DNA from 2 places in the Streptomyces sp. NPDC025638 genome. Region 2 is predicted to be linked to the other one. Evidence: predicted binding sites of a transcription regulator. Region 2 holds the regulator's gene; the other holds the start of a gene.

Region 1 (4,240 bases), on a different contig from region 2:
ACGTCGCCCAGCTGGCCCGTCAGGGTCAGACCCGCCGCGCCCGTCTCCGGGTCGGCGAGGGACGCCTCCACGAACAGGACGTCTCCACCGGCGCCGGTCACCGCGAGGCCCGTCGCCACGCCGGGGACCGCCGTGCGGCGCTCCGCCGGGTCCTGGGCGGACTCGGGTACGTGGTGCGGCCGGCCGACCAGGGCCCGCAGATCCTCGTCCCTGATCGTGAACGGCAGCTCGCGCTCGCCCAGTTCGTGCTGGGCCGCGACCTTGCGCAGCAGCCGGGCGATGGACCGCTCCAGGTTGCGGACGCCCGCCTCCCGCGTGTACTCGCCGGCCAGCTTGCGCAGCGCGCTCTCGTCGAGGGTCACCTCGTCCTTGCCGATGCCCGCCCGCTCCAGCTGGCGCGGGAGCAGGTGGTCACGGGCGATGACGACCTTCTCGTCCTCGGTGTAGCCATCCAGGCGGACCAGCTCCATACGGTCGAGCAGGGCCTCCGGGATGGCCTCCAGAACGTTGGCGGTGGCGAGGAAGACGACGTCCGACAGATCCAGCTCCACCTCCAGGTAGTGATCCCGGAAGGTGTGGTTCTGGGCCGGGTCGAGGACCTCCAGCAGGGCGGCCGCCGGGTCGCCCCGGAAGTCGGACCCCACCTTGTCGATCTCGTCCAGCAGGACCACCGGGTTCATCGACCCGGCCTCCTTGATCGCGCGCACGATCCGGCCGGGCAGCGCCCCGACGTAAGTACGGCGGTGGCCGCGGATCTCGGCCTCGTCGCGGACGCCGCCGAGGGCGACGCGGACGAACTTGCGGCCCATGGCGTGCGCGACGCTCTCGCCAAGGCTCGTCTTGCCGACGCCGGGCGGGCCGACGAGGGCCAGGACGGCGCCTCCGCGCCGGCCGCCGATCACGCCGAGACCGCGGTCGGTACGGCGCTTGCGCACCGCCAGGTACTCGGTGATCCGCTCCTTCACGTCCTCCAGGCCCGCGTGCTCGGCGTCGAGGACGGCCTTCGCGCCCTGGATGTCGTACACATCCTGGGTCCGCTCGTTCCACGGCAGTTCGAGGACGGTGTCGAGCCAGGTGCGGATCCACGACCCCTCGGGCGACTGGTCGCTGGACCGCTCCAGCTTGTCGACCTCCTTGAGCGCGGCCTCACGGACCTTCTCGGGCAGGTCGGCGGCCTCGACACGGGCGCGGTAGTCGTCCGACTCCTCGGCGGAATCCTTGCCGTTCTCCCCGTTCAGCTCGCGCAGCTCCTTGCGGACCGCTTCCAGCTGACGGCGGAGCAGGAACTCGCGCTGCTGCTTGTCGACGCCCTCCTGGACGTCCTTGGCGATGGTCTCGGCGACGTCCTGCTCGGCGAGGTGGTCGCGCAGCTGCTGGGCGGCGAGCTTGAGGCGGGCCACCGGGTCGGCCGTCTCCAGCAGTTCGACCTTCTGTTCGGTGGTCAGGAACGGCGAGTAGCCGGAGTTGTCGGCGAGCGCGGAGACGTCGTCGATGGCCTGGACCCGGTCGACGACCTGCCAGGCGCCGCGCTTGCGCAGCCAGGCCGTGGCCAGCGCCTTGTACTCCTTGACCAGTTCGGCGACGTGGCCCGGCAGCGGCTCGGGCACCTTCTCGTCGATGCGCGTGCCCTCGACCCAGAGCGCGGCGCCCGGTCCGGTGGTCCCGGCGCCGATCCGCACCCGGCCGCGGCCGCGGATCAGCGCGCCCGGGTCACCGTCCGCCAGCCGGCCGACCTGCTCGACGGTGCCGAGCACACCCGTGCTCGGGTACGTCCCGTCGATGCGCGGCACCAGGAGAACCTTCGGCTTTCCGGGCTCCGCCCGGGCGGCGGCCTGGGCGGCCTCCACCGCGGCGCGTACGTCGGCGTCGTTCAGGTCCAGCGGAACCACCATCCCGGGCAGCACGACCTCGTCGTCGAGCGGCAGCACAGGCAGAGTGAGCGGTGTGAACGCCGTGGACTCAGCAGCCATGATCTCCCCTTCGGCAGTCAAGTTGAGCTATGCCGACTCAATGCATGGGAGCCCTCGGATGTTCCCCCGACCGCGTTCGCTCTGAGCGATCACCAAATCACCCTGCACTACCAGCGGAAACGGGGGTGGGGGCGCGGTTATGCCCTGGCGGAGGGCAGGGCACTTCGATCAGGGCAAGGCCATGCGCACCCGGCGCCTGGACAAGGCCATGCCGCACCCGCCGGCTGCGCGGAAATCGCCGCCACGTCACGTTCGGCGCGGGAGCGCGGGCTCGCCGCACCGCCCCGGCGCTGCGCCCGGCGGCCGCCCGGAGGGTCTACGCCCGGGCTCGGTTCCAGCGGCGGAGTGCGGGCCACATTGCGATCCCTATCGTCAGCGAGATCAGGTGGCCCCAGTTGGTCATCGGGTCCGTGTACGCGACCAGGTCCTGCAGGAGCATGCCGCCGAACAGCGCGACGACGGGCCAGCGCAGCCAGGGGGTGAGCAGTCCGGCCAGGGCGCCCGTGCTGGCGGCGACGCCGAAGCTGATGCCGTAGTCCAGGCGGTGCAGAGAGCTGCCGGGCAGGTGTCCCGCCACGACCGCGATCCCGACGGGGACCTCGGTCGCCAGGGTGGCGAGCACATGCCCGAGCAGGAAGACGGTGGCCGCGCGCAGTCCTCCTATACGCCGCTCCAGCGCGGTCAGGACGACCAGGAAGCACATGGCGTACGGCGACACGACCCCACCGGCGATCCACAGCGCGCTCGCCAGCAGGACCTGTACGGGTGTCCGCACCAGGTGCGCGACATCGGTGCTGGAGGCCTGGTAGAGGCTGTGCACCAGCCCGGGGGCGGCGTCGGCGGCGATCAGCGAGGTGACCGCGAGCAGGGCCGCGTAGGCGAAGGTGAACGGCGTTCCCGTGGGGGTGGGCAGCAGCCGCCAGGGGTGGAGGGCGCGCAGCCGCCGGGCGAGGAGGCGGTGCGGGGCGGGGAAGGACTGTGCGGGAAAGGACTGTGCGGGGACCGGCGCGATGGTCGCCGGCGCGGCGGTCCGGGACCGAAAGGGCGCGGCTGCCGGGGTGGCCGCCGCAAGGGCGACCGCTGGGGCGTCGAGTGCGGCACCGCCCGCCAGGGCACCACGCTGGCGCGGCATCCCGTCCAGCAGGTCGGCGAGCCCGGTGGGCGACAGTGCGCTGTCGTCGGAAGGAGGCGCGCCCGGGGGCGGGGGCGAGGCCGTCGTGCCGGCCGTCGCGGTCGGTTCCACGGTGAGGCGCTCCTTCCGTCCCGCCCCACACTTCGCGCCGCACGGGCCCCTGTCTATGACCGACGCCACGCGAGACCCCGATTCACAGGATTTTCTGAGGAACCGATCGACCCACGCTGGGGTTTCGAAAGATTCGACAGAAGCGGGAGCGCTCGAACGAGTGATGTGCGCCGACCTGCCCGCCATCCGTAATTTCCGTTGCCGCAAAGCCGTGTTCGTGCAGGATGGGCGTATGGCCGCCACGTACGACACTCCCGTAGTCCTGGACCGACACGAGGGCCCGCACGGGGAGGTGGTGCTGCGCAGACACGGTGAGTCACTGCAGATCATCGCCAACGGCTGCTTCCTCATGGACACCTCCGACGGGCGCTCGGAGCGGCTGCTGGTCGACGCCGCGTACGACGCCCTGGACGGACGGCCGGAACCGGACGTGCTGATCGGCGGCCTCGGCGTCGGATTCTCGCTCGCACACGCCGCGGCCGACCCCCGCTGGGGACGGATCACCGTGGTCGAGCGCGAGCCCGCCGTGATCGGCTGGCACCGCGCGGGCCCGCTGTCCGGGCTGTCCGCCGCCGCGCTCGACGACCCGCGCACCGAGATCGTCGAAGCCGACCTGTTGATGCACGTCAATGAGACTTCCGCCACGTACGACGCCCTGTGCCTGGACATCGACAACGGCCCCGGCTGGACCGTGACCGAGGACAACGACGGTCTCTACTCACCGGCCGGACTGGCAAGCTGCGCAAGGGCGTTGGCCCCCGGAGGGGTATTGGCCGTATGGTCGGCGCAGCCCTCTCCGGATTTCGAGGGAACCTTGCGGAATGCCGGGTTCCAACAGGTGCGTACCGAAGAGATCCCGGTTGCCCGGGGCGTTCCGGACGCTGTGCACCTCGCCGTACGCCCTGGATAGCGACGGTGCCTCCGGTCCCCGTAATGTGCTTCCCTGACGCGGATCATTCAAGCGTCAATCGCAAACCATGCGCAGACCGAGGAACCACCCCACTGGTTCCGGAAAGCACACTCAGGG
Region 2 (4,240 bases):
ACGGCCCGGGAATACACGCGATCCCCGGCCTCGCACAGGCGGTCGGCACCGTGTGGATGCTCCTCCGTTCCGTGCCCGGCCATCGCCCATTCCACCCCCGGTTTGCTGCCACTTCCGTGGCGCAACTATGCGCGGACGGATGCGGCTCCGCAACACGGCTCTCCACGCCATGGCCGCCGTAAACCGCCGGTATCGCCCCTTTCCTCCCAGCCTCCTCCCCTCCCCTTGCAACAAGCTGACGGTGGAGAGGCCACGGTCACGGGTGCATCGGGGCCACCCGCTTCCCCGGGGGTCACAACACCCGGCGGGGTACGCAACCAAGTGGCCGAAATCGATCCGGCCGGGCGGCGGGCGGAGGGCACGCCCCGGCGTGCGCGCCCCACCCTCGCGGGTGAACCCCTCGTTCCCCGCCGCATTGACCGCCGGCTACTTGAGGCCGATCGTCGCGCAGGCCGTCTTGTACTTGGGGGTGCAGATGTCGGAGATCTTGTAGATGCCGTCCGCGATGACCGTGTCCTTGATGTTGCCCTTCGTCAGGGCGGTCACGGTGACGAGCTGGGCCGGGATCTCCTTGTTGGTCGGGCTGTCGACGCGGTCCTGGGTGAGGGCGTCGAACTGGATGTCCCTGCCCTGGACCTTGGCGACGGCCATCTCGGCGGCGCTCTCGGCCTCGGCCGGGTAGGACTTGTATACGGTCATGTACTGCTCGCCGATGACGATCCGCTGCACGCCGTCCAGCTCGGCGTCCTGGCCGGTGATCGGCGGCATCTCGGTGACGCCCGCGGCCTTGAGGGCCTTGATGACACCGGACGCCATGCCGTCGTTGGCGGAGTAGACGGCCGCGATGTTGTTCTTGCCGATCTTGTTGATCGCCTCGGTCATTTCGGCCGTGGCGTTCTCCGGCTTCCAGTCCTTGGTGTCGTACGTCTCCGCGATCGTCACCTTGCCGTTCAGCTCGGAGAGGGCACCCTGCTTGAACTGCTTCGCGTTCGGGTCGGTGAGCGAGCCGTTCACCATGACGACCTTGTCGGAGGTGTCGACGTTCGACCCCAGGGCGTCCAGCAGGGTGCGGGCCTGCACCTCGCCGACGAGCTCGTTGTCGAAGGAGATGTACGCGTCGATCGGACCCTCGGCGAGACGGTCGTACGCGATGACCGGAATGCCCGCGTCCTTCGCCTTCTTCACATCGCCCGCGATGGCGTGCGAGTCGACCGCGTCGAGCAGGATGATGTCGACCTTGTCGGCAATCATCTGCTGCATCTGCCGCGACTGCTTGCCGGCGTCCGCGCCCGCGTTGGCGTACTCGATCTTGCCCTGCTTCTTGGTGAGCTCGGCGACCTTGTTCTTGATGATGGGGTAGTCGAACTTCCCGTACCGCGTGTTCGCCGTCTCCGGCAGCAGGAGCCCCACTGTGAGGTCGTTGCCCTTGGTCGGGCTTGCGTCGGTCGAACTCCCCGAAGCGTTCAGCACGCCGCAGCCGGCGAGCGAGAGGGTCATCGTGGAGGCTGCCACAGATATGGCGATACGACGCATTCGGGGGCTCACTTCAGGTGCGTTCCGGATGTGGGGCTGCTTGCGACCCAGATGTCTGAAAAGACAACGCGGCCGCAACACCCGGCGTCAAGCCGAACTACTTAACGAGTGCGCAACACCACGCTCCGCTTCGCTTGTGAAGGTCCAGCGGAATCACCTCCAAACACCCTTTACGGACCCTCCACTCAACAGAAGTTCATGGCACGGCAAAGATCAGTACAACCAACTCCAATCCTCACGAGTCGTGATCACCGGCGGCCGTGCACCGCCTTCCGATTCGACCAGAGGACCGAATGATCCCAGCCAGCCGCGCGACCACCACGGCTGTCGTGCTGCCCGCCGCCACGCAGTGGGAGCGCATGCGAAAGGGGCCCGGAGGGTCTCCTCCGGGCCCCTTTCGCAGATCGGTGTCAGTCCTGCTGCCGCTTCGGCCGCCACACCACCAGCGCGCTGGTCTGCTGGACCTCCTGGTACGGGACCAGGTCCCGGCGGTAGGAGGCGTGCACGGCGGCCTCGCGCTGCTGCATCGCGGCCGCCGCGCCGTCCAGGGCCGCCTGCAGTTCCGCGACGCGGGACTGGAGCGCGGCGACCTGGTTCTCCAGTTCGATGATGCGCTTGATGCCGGCCAGGTTGATGCCCTCGTCCTGGGACAGCGCCTGCACCTGACGGAGCAGTTCGATGTCCCGGGCCGAGTAACGGCGGCCCCGGCCCGCGGTGCGGTCCGGGGAGACCAGGCCCAGGCGGTCGTACTGGCGCAGCGTCTGCGGGTGGAGTCCGGAGAGCTGGGCCGCCACCGAGATGACGTAGACCGGGGTCTCCTCGGTCAGTTCATACGGGTTACGCCGACGGCCGTCCATCACTCTCAAGCTCCCTTCGCGGCCTCGAACAGCTCCGCACGCGGGTCCTCCCCCGCGGTCGCCTCGCGATACGCCTCCAGTGCGTCACGAGCCTTCCCCGACAGGTCCCTGGGAACACGCACCTCGACGGTGACCAGCAGGTCCCCGCGGGTGCCGTCCTTGCGGACCGCGCCCTTGCCCCGCGCCCGCATGGTGCGGCCGTTGGGCGTGCCCGGAGGCAGCTTCAGGGTGACGGCGGGGCCGCCGAGGGTCGGGACCCGGACCTCGCCGCCGAGCGCCGCCTCGGTGAACGTCACCGGGACGGTCACCGTGAGGTTGTCGCCCTTGCGGCCGAACACCGGGTGCTCCCCCACGTGCACGACGACATACAGATCGCCGGCCGGGCCGCCCCGCTCGCCGGGGGCTCCCTTGCCGCGCAGCCGGATGCGCTGACCGTCGGTCACCCCCGCGGGGATGCGGACCTGCATGGTCCGGGACGACTTGGCGCGGCCGCTGCCCTTGCACTCCATGCAGGGGTGCTCGGCGATCAGACCGCGGCCCTTGCAGTCGGGGCAGGGGTCGGTGAGCGAGAAGCCGCCGCCCGAACCCCGCGCGACCTGGCCCGTGCCGACGCAGGTCGGGCACACGCGCGGTGTGCCGTTCTTGTCGCCGGTGCCGGAGCAGGCCTTGCACGGGGCCTGCGAGGACATCCGCAGCGGGACCGTGGCGCCCTCGATGGCCTCGGTGAAGCTCAGCGTGACCTCGGACTCGATGTCCTGGCCGCGCCGGGGCTGGGTGCGCGTGCCCGCGCCGCCGCCCCGGTTGAACAGGCCCCCCAGGACGTCTCCGAAGCCTCCGCCGAAGCTCCCTTGGCTCTGGGCGCCGCCTCCGCCGCCGCCTCCGAAGAGGTCGCCCAGGTCGAAGTTGAAGGAGCCGCCGCCCGCGCCCGGCCCCGGGCGGAAGCCGCCGTTGCCGAAGAGGGCGCGTGCCTCGTCGTACTCCTTGCGCTTCTTGGGGTCACCGAGGACGTCGTTCGCCTCGGAGATCTCCTTGAAGCGCTCTTCCGCCTTGGCGTTGCCCTTGTTGGCGTCCGGGTGGAACTCGCGGGCGAGCTTCCGGTACGCCTTCTTGATCTCGGCCTCGGTGGCGTCCTTGGGGACGCCGAGGACCTTGTAGTAGTCCTTCTCGATGAAGTCCTTGGTGCTCATCCCCGACGTCCCTCCTTCCGTTCAGTGTTTACGTCAGCCCTCCTCCGGGCCACCGTTCTCCTTGTCGTCGTCCGCGGTGCCCTCGTCGGCACCCTCGGCCTTGACCGTCTGCGCGCCGGGCTGCGGCTCGGCGACGGCCACCCGCGCGGGGCGGATGGTGCGCTCGCCGATGCGATACCCGGGCTGCAGAATCGCCACGCACGTCGTCTCGGTGACGTCCGGCGCGTACGAGTGCATCAGGGCCTCGTGGATCGTCGGGTCGAAGGGCTCGGCCTCCTTGCCGAACTGCTGCAGTCCCATCTTCGCCGCGACGGTCTCGAGCGACTCGGCGACGGACTTGAATCCGCCGACCAGTTCGCCGTGTTCCCGCGCGCGGCCGATGTCGTCGAGCACGGGCAGCAGTTCGGTCAGGAGGTTCGCGATGGCGATCTCCCGGACCGCTACCCGGTCGCGCTCGACGCGGCGGCGGTAGTTCTGGTACTCGGCCTGGAGGCGCTGGAGGTCCAGCGTGCGCTCGTTGAGTGCCGTACGCACCTGGTCCAGCTGGGCCACCAGGCCCGCTGTCTGGTTCGCGTCCCCGGCCGGGGCCGCCCCCTCCTCGGAGGCGGCCTTCGGCTCGGCGTCGTCAGGGGTGGCGCCGGAGGGGACGTCGGGCTTCTCCTC

What was found. Region 2 encodes HspR, which represses chaperone genes until heat shock. Its sites were predicted from a motif close to TTGAGNNNNNNNNNCTCAA; they were not measured.
Region 1: lon (endopeptidase La) is a predicted target of HspR. The motif match lies at 1,993-2,011, and genes of this name have one in related genera.

What each region holds. Positions count from the first base shown of each region.
Region 1 is NZ_JBVHLX010000010.1:40,538-44,777, forward strand. Features, by position in the region: gene lon (endopeptidase La) at 1-1,970, opposite strand, end outside; gene ACZ4EG_RS25060 (rhomboid-like protein) at 2,287-3,213, opposite strand; gene ACZ4EG_RS25065 (spermidine synthase family protein) at 3,446-4,123, shown strand.
Region 2 is NZ_JBVHLX010000022.1:39,100-43,339, reverse strand. Features, by position in the region: gene ACZ4EG_RS39645 (helix-turn-helix transcriptional regulator) at 1-83, opposite strand, end outside; gene ACZ4EG_RS39640 (substrate-binding domain-containing protein) at 427-1,533, opposite strand; gene ACZ4EG_RS39635 (heat shock protein transcriptional repressor HspR) at 1,944-2,390, opposite strand; gene dnaJ (molecular chaperone DnaJ) at 2,396-3,577, opposite strand; gene grpE (nucleotide exchange factor GrpE) at 3,611-4,240, opposite strand, start outside.